2 linked regions of the Casimicrobium huifangae genome follow. Each later gene encodes a partner of the first gene's protein in a complex. Links are inferred from orthologs where the notes say so. Each region holds a gene or a part of one and is shown in the gene's direction. Other genes may lie near its edges.

Region 1 (6,403 bases):
TGGCGGTGGGACAAAACGACTAGCGAGTCGTTGGGTCAGAACGACTAAACAGTCGATTAGACAAAACGGCCAAAGCGGGACGACTGGCATCTTCGGCGCAGCAGCTTCGGGTTTCGCAGACCTGAAGCGCGTCGTAGTCATCTGCGTGTCCGCTTGCGTTTTATCGCATGGCTATCGGCTGATACGGGTTATGGCACCAAAAAAGTGACAAAAGCACCAGAAAGGGCTTGTAACTCTTATAAATGACCCTATAATCGCCCCTGATTTCCTCGAGGAGGAGGGAACCCTTCAGCCCGCGCCGCGTTCACACGCCCGCGGGCTTTTTTCTGCCTGTCGTGCCGGCCTGTCGCGGCGCAATTTGCGGAGACAAGACCGAGCCATTGCTGCGTGCAAGGGCGCGGAGTTACAGCGCCGTCGCGACCGGTGCCAGCGCCTTCAGCCAGCGTTCAAAGGGTAATTTGTAGTCGGCCCGAAGCGCGCGCGCACGAGCCTGTAAGGCACGCGCATCCAGCGCCGGTAGTGGCGATTTGCTGGCGATGACGGTGACGTTTTCGGTGGCGATAGCTGGCAACAGAACAATGTTGTCCACGCCAAATACCGCTCGTAGCCGACGCAGTCCGCCACGGTAGCGTGACACGCTGCTCCACATGTTGGCCACGAATACGCCGTTCTTGCGCAACACACGATGTGCCTCGGCGTAGAACTCCGCCGATTCGAGTGCGCCCACGCGCCCGCGACCGTCGTAGCAATCAACCCAGATCCAGTCGAAGCTTGATGCTGGCCGCTCGGTGATGACTTTGGCTGCATCTCCCTGCGTGATACGCACACGGCTATCGTCCTGCGGCAGCGGAAAGGCAGAGTGCGTCAGCGAAATCACGTCGTCACGCAACTCCACGATGTCGAGTCGCTTCAGGCTGTCGCTCCAGTTGGCAAGCGCCCAGCGCGGCAAGGAACCTACGCCGAGACCGGCCACATAAACCTGCTTCGGCGGCGGCACAAACAGCAGTGCAGCACACATGTCCTGCGCGTAACCCAGCGCCAGTTCGTCCGGGCGGGAGATGCGCATCCTGCCCTGTACCCACTCGGAGCCAAAGTGCAGGGTGCGAAAGCCCAGGTGTTCCGAGATGAGGAGGTCAGACATGAGTGGCGCGCGAGCCTGCGACGTGCAAGGATTGGTGAAAAGAGGATTTTGCCCTGACTGCCATCGTGGTCGCGTAGCAGCGCGTCTCGCGAAAATCGTGCGGACAAGGCCTAGCCAATAGAATAGAGCCTTCTCTACCCGAGATCGCTCTTTGCCATGACCACTGCCAAACCTTCACTCGCCGCCGTACGCGGCGCTGCGTCACCCGCGCCATCGGTGCTGGCGCCTGTGCCTGAAATCATCGCCGAGCTCAAGGCTGGCCGAATGGTGATTCTGGTGGACGAAGAAGATCGCGAAAACGAAGGCGATCTGGTGCTGGCAGCAGAGTTCGTCACCCCCGAGGCGATCAACTTCATGGCCAAGTACGCGCGCGGCCTGATCTGTCTGACGCTGACGCCCGAACGTTGCCAGCAGTTGAATTTGCCGCTGATGACAGCCAGCAACCGATCCGGGTTCGGCACTAACTTCACCATGTCAATCGAGGCGGCCGAAGGCGTCTCCAGCGGCATTTCCGCCGCTGACCGGGCGCGTACCGTGCAGGCTGCGGTTGCCTTCAATGCCAAGCCTGCCGACATCGTGCAGCCTGGCCACATTTTCCCGGTCATGGCGCAGCCGGGCGGCGTGTTGATGCGGGCAGGGCACACCGAGGCGGGGTGCGATCTGACGCGCATGGCGGGCCTGACACCAGCGGCTGTCATCTGCGAAGTCATGAAGGACGACGGCACCATGGCACGTCTGCCCGATTTGCTGCTATTCGCCAGGGAGCACGGCCTCAAGATTGGTGCCATCACCGACCTGATCCAGTATCGCGCCGCGCAGGAAAATCTGGTCGAGTGCGTTGGCGAGCGGCCGTTGCAGACGGCGCAGGGCGAATTCACGCTGAAGGTTTTCCGCGAAAAGCTCGCCGATGCCACCCATCTGGCCATTGTCAAGGGCACGCCCAGCCGCGAGCAGGAGACCGTCGTCCGCGTGCATGAGCCGCTGTCCGTGATCGATACGCTCGACGCCAGCGCCGCCGTCCACTCATGGAGCATTCCGAAAGCGCTGGCCCGACTGCAGCAGGCAGAGGCGGGCGTGCTGGTGCTGCTGCACCGGAGCGAGTCGGCGGCCGATTTGCGTGACCGGGTGCTCAACGCGAAGCCACTCAATGCCCACAAGGTGGACCTGCGCACCTATGGCATCGGCGCGCAGATCCTGCGTGCGCTCAGTGTGGGCAAGATGCGGCTATTGGCCAAGCCGCGCCGCATGCCATCGATGACCGGCTTCGATCTTGAAGTCGTCGCGTACGAAGAATCGTAACCACCCATATTCGAACGGTCGCCGTGACCGGAACATCAATTTGATTCGCTGGCAGCACATTGCCAGCACCCCAACTCGTTAGCAAAACAACCATGGCACTCCAACCTCTCATGAAACTCCGCGGCGCTGGACTGCGAATCGGCGTTGTCACCGCGCGCTTCAATGCACCCGTGTGCGAAAAGCTGCTCGCCGGCGCCCGCAAGGCGCTGGCCGAAATGGGCGTTGATGCCAACGATGTCGCCGAAGTGACGGTGCCGGGTGCGCTGGAAATTCCGCTGGCGCTGCAGGCGTTTGCGGCAACCGAGCAGTTCGACGCGCTGGTTGCGCTCGGTTGCGTGATCAAGGGTGACACCTATCACTTCGAAGTCGTTTGCAATGAATCTGCGGCGGGCATCACCCGCGTTGGCCTTGACCTCGATGTGGCCATCGGCAATGGGGTGCTGACCACCTATACCGACGAGCAGGCCGAGAGCCGTGCCGAGCAGAAGGGCTACGAGGCGGCACAGGCGGCGGTCGAAATGGCGCTGCTGCAGGAATGGACGCACTCGAACTTTGGCGAGAACTGAGCGCCGGAGTTGATGATGAGCGAGAAGCAAGCCGTTACTGCGGCAAAGACCGATAACGAGGCGGCCCCCGCCAAAGCGACAAAACCAAAGTCGGCGCGGCGCTGGGCACGCGAGTTCGCGGTGCAGGCTCTGTATGAACTGTTTGTCGCGGGGCACGAGGTGGCCGCTGTGCGCCTGCGCACTGAGGGAGAGCCCGATTTCAAACGGGCCGACAAGGATTTCTTTCGCGAGCTGTGGACCGGGGTGACGACCGATACCGATGCGTTGATCGCCGCTGTGCAGCCGCATGTGGATCGTCCATTCGAACAGGTCAGCCCGATCGAGCGCAGCATCATCCTGATTGGCGCCTGGGAGCTTCGGCAGCGGCTCGACATTCCGTATCGTGTGGCAATCAATGAATCCGTGGAATTGGCCAAGACCTTTGGCGGCACCGACGGCCACAAATGGGTCAATGGGGTGCTCGACAAGCTGGCGCCACTGCTGCGCGCCGACGAGGTTGCAGCGGCACCGACGCGCGGCCGGCGCTGAATTCCGCCGCCACTTCCACCTGCGGCGTTCGCGATGACCGAGTTTGAGCTGATCGAACGCTTCTTCAAACGTCGCAGCCGCACCTCCGTGTTGGGCAATGGCGACGATTGCGCACTGGTGGCGCCGGCACCCGGCAACGTGTTCGCCATCACCACCGACACACTGGTGGCCGGGCGTCACTTTCTGCCCTCGATCACGCCTGAGCGACTCGGGCGTCGGGCGGTGCATGTCAATCTGAGCGATCTCGCAGCGATGGGTGCTGCACCTCGCTACGCCCTGCTGTCGCTGACCCTGCCCGAGATTGACGAAAGCTGGGTCGCAGCGTTCGCGGCTGGCCTGTGGGCCGCACTCGACGAGTTCGAGGTCGAACTGGTCGGCGGCAATACCACCCGCGGCCCGATGGCGATCGCGCTGACAGCGCTGGGTGATGTGCCACCCGGTCAGGTGTTGACCCGTACCGGCGCTTGCCCCGGCGATGAACTTTGGGTCAGTGGACCGGTGGGGGACGCGGGCTGGGCGCTGACAGCGCTGCTGCAGGATGGTGATGGTGCGGGGGAGCTGGTCATCACCGCGAGTCCCGCGCAGATCGACAAGTACGAGTGCCCGACTGCGCGGGTGGCCCTCGGCCTCGCGCTTAGGGACGTGGCAAGCAGTTGCATTGACATTTCCGACGGTCTGCTCAGTGAGGCGCAACATCTGGCGTCGGCATCCGGCGTCGACATTGACATCGACATCGTGGCGATTCCCACCGGCATCACCGATGTTGACCGCAGCGATGTCGGGCAGGCAGCGCCGGTGATGAATACGGTTGCTACCGGCAACGAGCGCAATCGCATCTTGCGCGCGCGCCTGGCACAGCATTGCCTGCTGGCGACGGGTGACACCTACGAGCTGCTGTTTACCGCGCCATCGTCCCGTCACGACGATGTGGTGCGACTGCTGGCGGCGCAGGACTTGGCCGGAGCGTGTATCGGCCGCGTGACAACCTCCGCCAACAGACCTGCAGTGCGCGTGCTTGACGCACAATCGCGCCTGATGAACATCGAAAGCAAGGGCTGGGATCATTTCGCATGAGTGATGTGGCAACGCAAAGTCGTGAACCTTCGCTGCGTTTCATGCTGTCGCATCCGGCACACGTGATTTCGTTGGGCTTTGGTGCCGGTCTCGCGCCGTTCGCACCCGGGACGTTTGGCACGCTGCTGGGCCTGTTCGCAGCGCGCTGGCTGCAACCCCTGTTGGGCGACACGCTCTTTTTTGCAGCCCTGTTCGGCGCCCTGCTTATCGGCACCTGGGCGGCCGGTGTTACCGGGCGCGCATTGGGCGAAAGTGACCATGGCGCCATCGTCTGGGACGAGGTGATCGCTATGGCGCTGATTACTGCAATGTTGCCCGGCGCCATGTGGAAGCAGGCCTCGGCGTTTCTGCTGTTCCGCTTTTTCGATATCCGCAAACCCGGGCCGGTCGGCTGGGCTGATCGCAACGTCAAGGGCGCGGTCGGGGTGATGCTGGACGATCTGGTCGCAGCGGCGCTGACGATGTTTGTCATGGCGCTGTGGATTCGTTTCGTTTGAGGGCACAGCGATGCACGCGTTGTTCGATGAGTGGATCAAGCTGGCGGCACATCTCGGCGAAAACTGCGTGGCGCAGCGGCGGGTGATCGCCGGTGCCGAGAGTTGCACGGGTGGCCTGATCTCTGCGGTGCTCACCAGCGTCAGCGGTTCGTCGGCCTGGGTGGACCGTGCTTTGGTGACTTACAGCAACGAGGCCAAGATGGATCTGCTTGGTGTCAATGCGTCAACGCTCGATGCCTTCGGTGCGGTGAGCGAGCAGACGGCGCGTGAAATGGCTTGCGGCGCCTTGCGGTGCGCCGACCAAAGCAATGCCCCCAACCTGGCTTATTCGGTCACTGGTGTCGCCGGGCCAATCGGCGGTAGCCCTGCCAAACCTGTGGGGATGGTGTGCTTTGCTTTTGCACTGAGGCCGACCGACGATCCGCAGACGCGGCAGGAAGCAATTTCGGTACGGGCGACGACCCGCCACTTCGCGGGTGACCGCAATGCGGTGCGTGAGCAGAGCGTCAACTACGTGCTGAGCGAACTGAATCGCATTGTCATTAGCGGGACCGTGTGAGATTGACGACGAAACAGGTCGGTAGACTAATCCCGCGCGCCGCAGATTGACCCGATACACTGCGAATACCGCCGTCGCTGGCTCTTTCCAAGCTCCACTACGAACGCATCCGCATGAAATGTCCATTTTGCGGCTCCCTTGATACGCAGGTGATCGACTCACGTGTCTCCGAGACGGGTGACGCCATCCGTCGTCGTCGCAAATGCCTGGCCTGCGACAAGCGTTTCACCACGTTTGAGACGGTTGAAATGCGCATGCCGCAGGTAGTCAAGAGCAATGGCACACGGCTCGATTTCAACGTCGAAAAAATTCGCACCGGCTTCAACCGCGCGCTGCACAAGCGCTTTGTGCCCACTGAATTTGTCGATCAGGCGATTGCGCGGATCACTGCCAACATCCACAGCCTCGGCGAACGGGAAATTCCATCGCGCAGCATCGGCGAAATGGTGATGGCCGAGCTTTACAAGCTCGACAAGGTGGCCTACATCCGTTTCGCATCGGTCTACAAATCGTTTCAGGATGTCGAGGACTTCCGCTCCGCGTTGCACGAGGTCGAGCGCCCGGCGGCCAAGAAGCCCGCGGCGAAGAAAGCGAAGCATGTTTAGCGCGACCGACGAAACTTTCATGCGGCGCGCGCTTGATCTGGCGGCAATGGCAATGAATCACGCCACGCCGAACCCGCGCGTCGGCTGCGTACTGGTGCGGGACCGTCAGGTGATCGCGGAAGGCTTCACCCAAC
Region 2 (5,204 bases), 320 kb from region 1 along the record:
ATCACGGCAAGACGACGTTGACGGCAGCGATCACCACGGTGTTGTCGCGCAAGTTTGGCGGCGAGGCGAAGGCCTACGACCAGATTGACGCGGCGCCGGAAGAAAAGGCACGCGGCATCACCATCAACACCGCGCACGTCGAATACGAAACGGCCAACCGCCACTACGCCCACGTGGACTGCCCGGGGCACGCCGACTACGTCAAGAACATGATCACCGGTGCCGCCCAGATGGACGGCGCCATCCTCGTGGTCTCTGCAGCTGACGGCCCGATGCCGCAAACGCGCGAACACATCCTGCTGTCGCGTCAGGTCGGTGTACCGTACATCATCGTCTTCCTGAACAAGTGTGACATGGTGGACGACGCCGAGCTGCTCGAACTGGTCGAAATGGAAGTTCGTGAGCTCCTGAGCAAATACGACTTCCCGGGCGACGACATCCCAATCGTCAAGGGCAGCGCCAAGCTTGCTCTCGAAGGCGACAAGTCCGATCTGGGCGAGCCCTGCATCGACCGTCTGGCCGAAGCGCTCGACACCTACATCCCGACGCCGGAGCGCGCAGTTGACGGCGCCTTCCTGATGCCGGTGGAAGACGTGTTCTCGATCTCCGGTCGTGGCACCGTGGTGACCGGTCGAGTTGAGCGCGGCATCGTCAAGGTCGGCGAAGAAATCGAAATCGTCGGCATCAAGCCCACCTTGAAGACCACCTGCACGGGCGTGGAAATGTTCCGCAAGCTGCTGGATCAGGGTCAAGCCGGTGACAACGTCGGCATCCTGCTGCGCGGCACCAAGCGTGAAGAAGTCGAGCGTGGTCAAGTGCTGGCCAAGCCGGGTTCGATCACCCCGCACACCGACTTCGAATGCGAAGTCTACGTTCTCTCCAAGGACGAAGGTGGTCGTCACACCCCGTTCTTCAACAACTACCGTCCGCAGTTCTACTTCCGCACGACGGACGTGACTGGCTCGGTGACGTTGCCGGCGGGCACCGAAATGGTGATGCCAGGCGACAACGTGAAGATGACGGTGGCGCTGATTGCGCCGATCGCGATGGAAGAGAAGCTGCGCTTTGCGATCCGTGAAGGTGGTCGCACCGTCGGCGCCGGCGTCGTATCCAAAATTATTAAGTAACTGGTTTAGGACTCCACCGTGCAAAACCAGAAAATCCGTATTCGTCTCAAAGCTTTCGACTACAAGCTGATCGATCAATCGGCGTCGGAAATCGTTGAGACCGCCAAGCGCTCCGGTGCAATCGTTCGTGGCCCAGTGCCGCTGCCGACCCGTATAGAACGATTCGACGTGCTGCGTTCACCGCACGTCAACAAAACGTCGCGCGACCAATTTGAAATCCGCACCCATCAGCGCCTGATGGATATCGTGGAGCCGAATGACAAGACTGTCGATCAACTGATGAAGCTGGATTTGCCGGCCGGTGTCGATGTCGAAATCAAGGTTCAGTAACAACTGAGCCAAACCCAAGCGATGCCGGTCAATTGAAACCGGCACCGAGCCCTCCAGTGTGCAAGCACGGGTAGCACGGAAAGAAAGAAGAGGTAAACCATGAGTCTGGGACTCATCGGACGCAAAGTCGGCATGACACGCGTCTTCAATGATGACGGATCCGCGACTGCTGTCACGGTTATCGACGTCAGCAATAATCGCGTATCGCAGGTCAAATCTGCCGATAACGATGGTTATGCGGGTGTGCAGGTAACCTTCGGCGACAAGCGCGCAAGCCGCGTCAACAAGTCACAAGCGGGGCATTTCGCGAAGGCTGGTGTACAGGCCGGTGCGATCACACGTGAGTTCCGCACCGAAGCGGGCGAGTTGAAGGCAGGAGCCGTTGTCGGCGCCGAAACCTTCACCGTCGGCCAGGAAGTGGACGTCACTGGTACCACCAAGGGCCGCGGCTTCACTGGTGTCATCCGTCGTCACAACTTCAGCTCGAATCGCGCGTCGCACGGTAACTCGGTGACCACCCGCGCACCGGGTTCGATCGGTATGGCGCAGGATCCGGGTCGCGTTTTCCCGGGCAAGCGTATGGCTGGCCAATACGGTAACGCACAGCGTACCGTGCAGGCACTGACCGTTGTTCGCGTCGATGCTGCTCGCGGTCTGCTGATGATCAAAGGCGCGGTACCCGGTACGGCTGGCGGTCACGTCATCGTCAAACCGACGGTGAGGAGCTGATAATGGAATTGCAAGTTATTGACGCGCAGGGCAAATCGGCGTCGACCGTATCGGCGTCGGACGACGTCTTCGGTCGCGAATACAACGAGGCGCTCGTTCATCAGGTTGTGGTCGCGTATCAGGCCAATGGCCGTAGCGCCAACCGTGCGCAGAAGACGCGTGCCGAAGTTCGCCACTCGACCAAGAAGCCCTGGAAGCAAAAGGGTACAGGTAATGCTCGTGCCGGTATGACGTCCAGTCCGATCTGGCGTGGCGGCGGTCGTGCGTTCCCGAACAAGCCGGACGAGAATTTCTCGCACAAGGTCAATCGCAAGATGTATCGCGCCGGTATTGCTGCGATCTTCTCGCAACTGGTTCGCGAAGACCGTCTGCATGTCGTCGAGTCGTTCGCAGTTGATGCTCCAAAGACCAAACTGGTTGCCGGCGCTCTCAAGGGCATGGGCGTCAGCGACGCGCTGATCGTGACCGATTCCGTGGACAACAACCTGTTCCTGGCGGCACGCAATCTGCCGCATCTCGCTGTTGTCGCGGCACACAATGTCGACCCGGTCAGCTTGCTCGCGTTCAACCGCGTGCTGCTCACCAAGGCCGCTATCGCCAAGATTGAGGAGTCATACAAATGAATCAAAATCGTTTGATGACCGTTCTCCGCGCCCCGGTGATCTCCGAGAAGAGCACCTTTGTCGCCGAAAAGAACGAACAAGTCGTTTTCGAAGTGTTGCAAGATGCAACAAAACCCGAAGTCAAGGCAGCCGTCGAACTGCTCTTCAAGGTTCAGGTCGAGAGCGTGCAGATGCTCAACCGCCCTGGTAAGGTGAAGCGCTTCGGCCGCACCATGGGGCGTCGCAGCGATAGCCGTCGCGCCTATGTGTCGCTCAAACCCGGTCAAGAGATCAACTTCGGCGGGGAGGCGTAATCCATCATGGCACTCATTAAAGTCAAACCGACCTCTCCGGGCCGTCGCTCGCTGATCAAGGTTGTCAATCCGGACCTGCACAAGGGCGAGCCCTATGCGCCTTTGCTGGTTCCACAGAAACGTGGTTCTGGCCGCAACAACAACGGCCACATCACTACCCGTCACAAGGGCGGCGGTCACAAGCATCACTACCGCATCGTCGACTTCCGTCGCAACAAGGACGGCATCCCGGCCAAGGTGGAGCGTCTGGAATATGATCCAAACCGCAGCGCGTTCATCGCCTTGGTTCTTTACGCTGATGGCGAACGTCGTTATGTGCTGGCCCCGAAAGGCCTGACTGCAGGCGATTCGATCCAGAGCGGCGCCGAGGCAGCGATTAAGGTAGGTAATGCCCTGCCGATCCGCAATATCCCGGTGGGCACGACGATTCATGCGATCGAACTGCAACCTGGCAAGGGAGCCCAAATTGCCCGATCGGCTGGTGCTTCGGTGCAGCTGATGGCTCGTGAAGGTATCTATGCGCAGATCCGTTTGCGCTCAGGTGAAGTTCGCAAGGTGCACGTTGACTGCCGAGCCACGATCGGTGAAGTCGGCAACGGTGAGCACTCGCTCCGTGTCATCGGCAAGGCTGGTGCCAATCGCTGGCGTGGTATTCGCCCGACGGTGCGCGCCATCTCGATGAACCCGGTGGACCACCCGATGGGTGGTCGTACCAACGGCGGTGGCGGACGTCATCACCCGGTATCGCCGTGGGGTCAGAAGGCCAAGGGTCTCAAGACGCGCACCAACAAGCGCACTGACAGCATGATTGTCCGCACCCGTCATGCGGCCAAGAAGGGTTAATCACAATGGCACGTTCCGTTAAGAAAGGCCCGTTCGTCGACGGGCATCTGGCGAAAAAGGTCGAAGTGGCCCTCGCAAAAAATGACAAGAAGCCGATCAAGACCTGGTCGCGCCGGTCTACCGTTACGCCTGACTTCGTCGGGCTTACGATCGCCGTTCACAACGGCAAGGCGCATGTTCCGGTCTACGTGTCGGACCAGATGGTCGGTCACAAGCTTGGCGAATTCGCGCTGACCCGCGTGTTCAAAGGGCATCCGGCCGACAAAAAAGTCGCGAAGAAGTAAGGGGCTGTCATGCAAACTGTTGCCATCATGAAAGCCGCGCCAGTATCCGATCAAAAGGCCCGTCTGGTTGCAGACCAGGTCCGCGGCCTGCCAGTCGGCAAGGCGCTTAACCTGCTCGCGTTCAGCCCGAAGAAATCTGCGGTGCTGATCAAGAAAGTGCTTGAGTCGGCTATCGCCAACGCCGAGCACAACGACGGCGCCGACATCGACGAACTGAAGGTCAAGTCGATTTACGTCGACAAAGCCGTCGTCATGCGTCGTTTCGCTGCACGCGCCAAGGGCCGCGGTGCACGCCTGCTCAAGCAAACCTGTCACATTCACGTGACCGTCGGGAACTAGAGGTTCGTATGGGTCAAAAAATCAATCCGACCGGATTCCGCCTTGCGGTGTCCCGCGCCTGGACCTCGAAGTGGTACGCCAACAGCAAGAACTTCGCGGACAAGCTGAACGAAGACTACAAGGTTCGCACCTTCCTTCTGAAGAAGCTGAAGAACGCGAACGTCAGCAAGGTCACCATCGAGCGTCCGGCGAAGAATGCCCGTATCACCATTCACAGCGCCCGTCCAGGTGTCGTGATCGGCAAGAAGGGTGAAGATATCGAAGCACTGCGCGCGCAACTTCGCAAGATGATGAACTGCGAAATCGCACTCAACATCGAGGAAGTGCGCAAGCCGGAAATCGACGCGCAGTTGATTGGCGACTCGATCGCCCAACAGCTCGAAAAGCGCATCATGTTCCGCCGTGCCATGAAGCGTGCGATGCAGAACGCCATGCGTCTCGGTGCGCAGGGCATCAAGATCATGAGCTCGGGCCGTCTGAACGGTGCCGAAATCGCGCGCACCGAGTGGTATCGCGAAGGCCGCGTGCCACTTCACACGCTGCGTGCTGATATCGACTATGGCTTCTCGGAAGCCAAGACGAGCTACGGCATTATCGGAATCAAAGTTTGGGTATTCAAGGGTGAGAACCTCGGCT

What was found.
Region 2: the proteins of nusB (region 1) and rpsJ are in contact, whole or in part, in a solved structure (PDB 3D3B), measured with the Escherichia coli proteins. The link is inferred for Casimicrobium huifangae from one-to-one orthologs.

The regions. Positions count from the first base shown.
Region 1 is NZ_CP041352.1:1,335,150-1,341,552, forward strand. Bases 1,802-4,777 are described here. They hold nusB (transcription antitermination factor NusB), read left to right. Parts: upstream 1,802-3,021; coding sequence 3,022-3,534; downstream 3,535-4,777. Other genes in these bases: ribBA (bifunctional 3,4-dihydroxy-2-butanone-4-phosphate synthase/GTP cyclohydrolase II), read left to right, coding at 1,802-2,440; ribH (6,7-dimethyl-8-ribityllumazine synthase), read left to right, coding at 2,551-3,006; thiL (thiamine-phosphate kinase), read left to right, coding at 3,568-4,608; FKL89_RS06255 (phosphatidylglycerophosphatase A family protein), read left to right, coding at 4,605-4,777. In the rest of the region: aceA (isocitrate lyase), read left to right, coding at 1-23; FKL89_RS06230 (spermine/spermidine synthase domain-containing protein), read right to left, coding at 404-1,141; more of ribBA, read left to right, coding at 1,298-1,801; more of FKL89_RS06255, read left to right, coding at 4,778-5,105; FKL89_RS06260 (CinA family protein), read left to right, coding at 5,116-5,664; transcriptional regulator NrdR, read left to right, coding at 5,778-6,269; bifunctional diaminohydroxyphosphoribosylaminopyrimidine deaminase/5-amino-6-(5-phosphoribosylamino)uracil reductase RibD, read left to right, coding at 6,262-6,403. UniProt on the Escherichia coli protein: Part of the processive rRNA transcription and antitermination complex (rrnTAC). The complex forms an RNA-chaperone ring around the RNA exit tunnel of RNA polymerase (RNAP).
Region 2 is NZ_CP041352.1:1,017,011-1,022,214, forward strand. What follows is about bases 1-2,801. They hold rpsJ (30S ribosomal protein S10), read left to right. Parts: upstream 1-1,145; coding sequence 1,146-1,457; downstream 1,458-2,801. Other genes in these bases: tuf (elongation factor Tu), read left to right, coding at 1-1,127; rplC (50S ribosomal protein L3), read left to right, coding at 1,557-2,186; rplD (50S ribosomal protein L4), read left to right, coding at 2,189-2,801. Outside these bases: more of rplD, read left to right, coding at 2,802-2,809; rplW (50S ribosomal protein L23), read left to right, coding at 2,806-3,102; rplB (50S ribosomal protein L2), read left to right, coding at 3,109-3,945; rpsS (30S ribosomal protein S19), read left to right, coding at 3,951-4,229; rplV (50S ribosomal protein L22), read left to right, coding at 4,239-4,568; rpsC (30S ribosomal protein S3), read left to right, coding at 4,577-5,204. UniProt on the Escherichia coli protein: Involved in the binding of tRNA to the ribosomes. Part of the processive rRNA transcription and antitermination complex (rrnTAC). The complex forms an RNA-chaperone ring around the RNA exit tunnel of RNA polymerase (RNAP).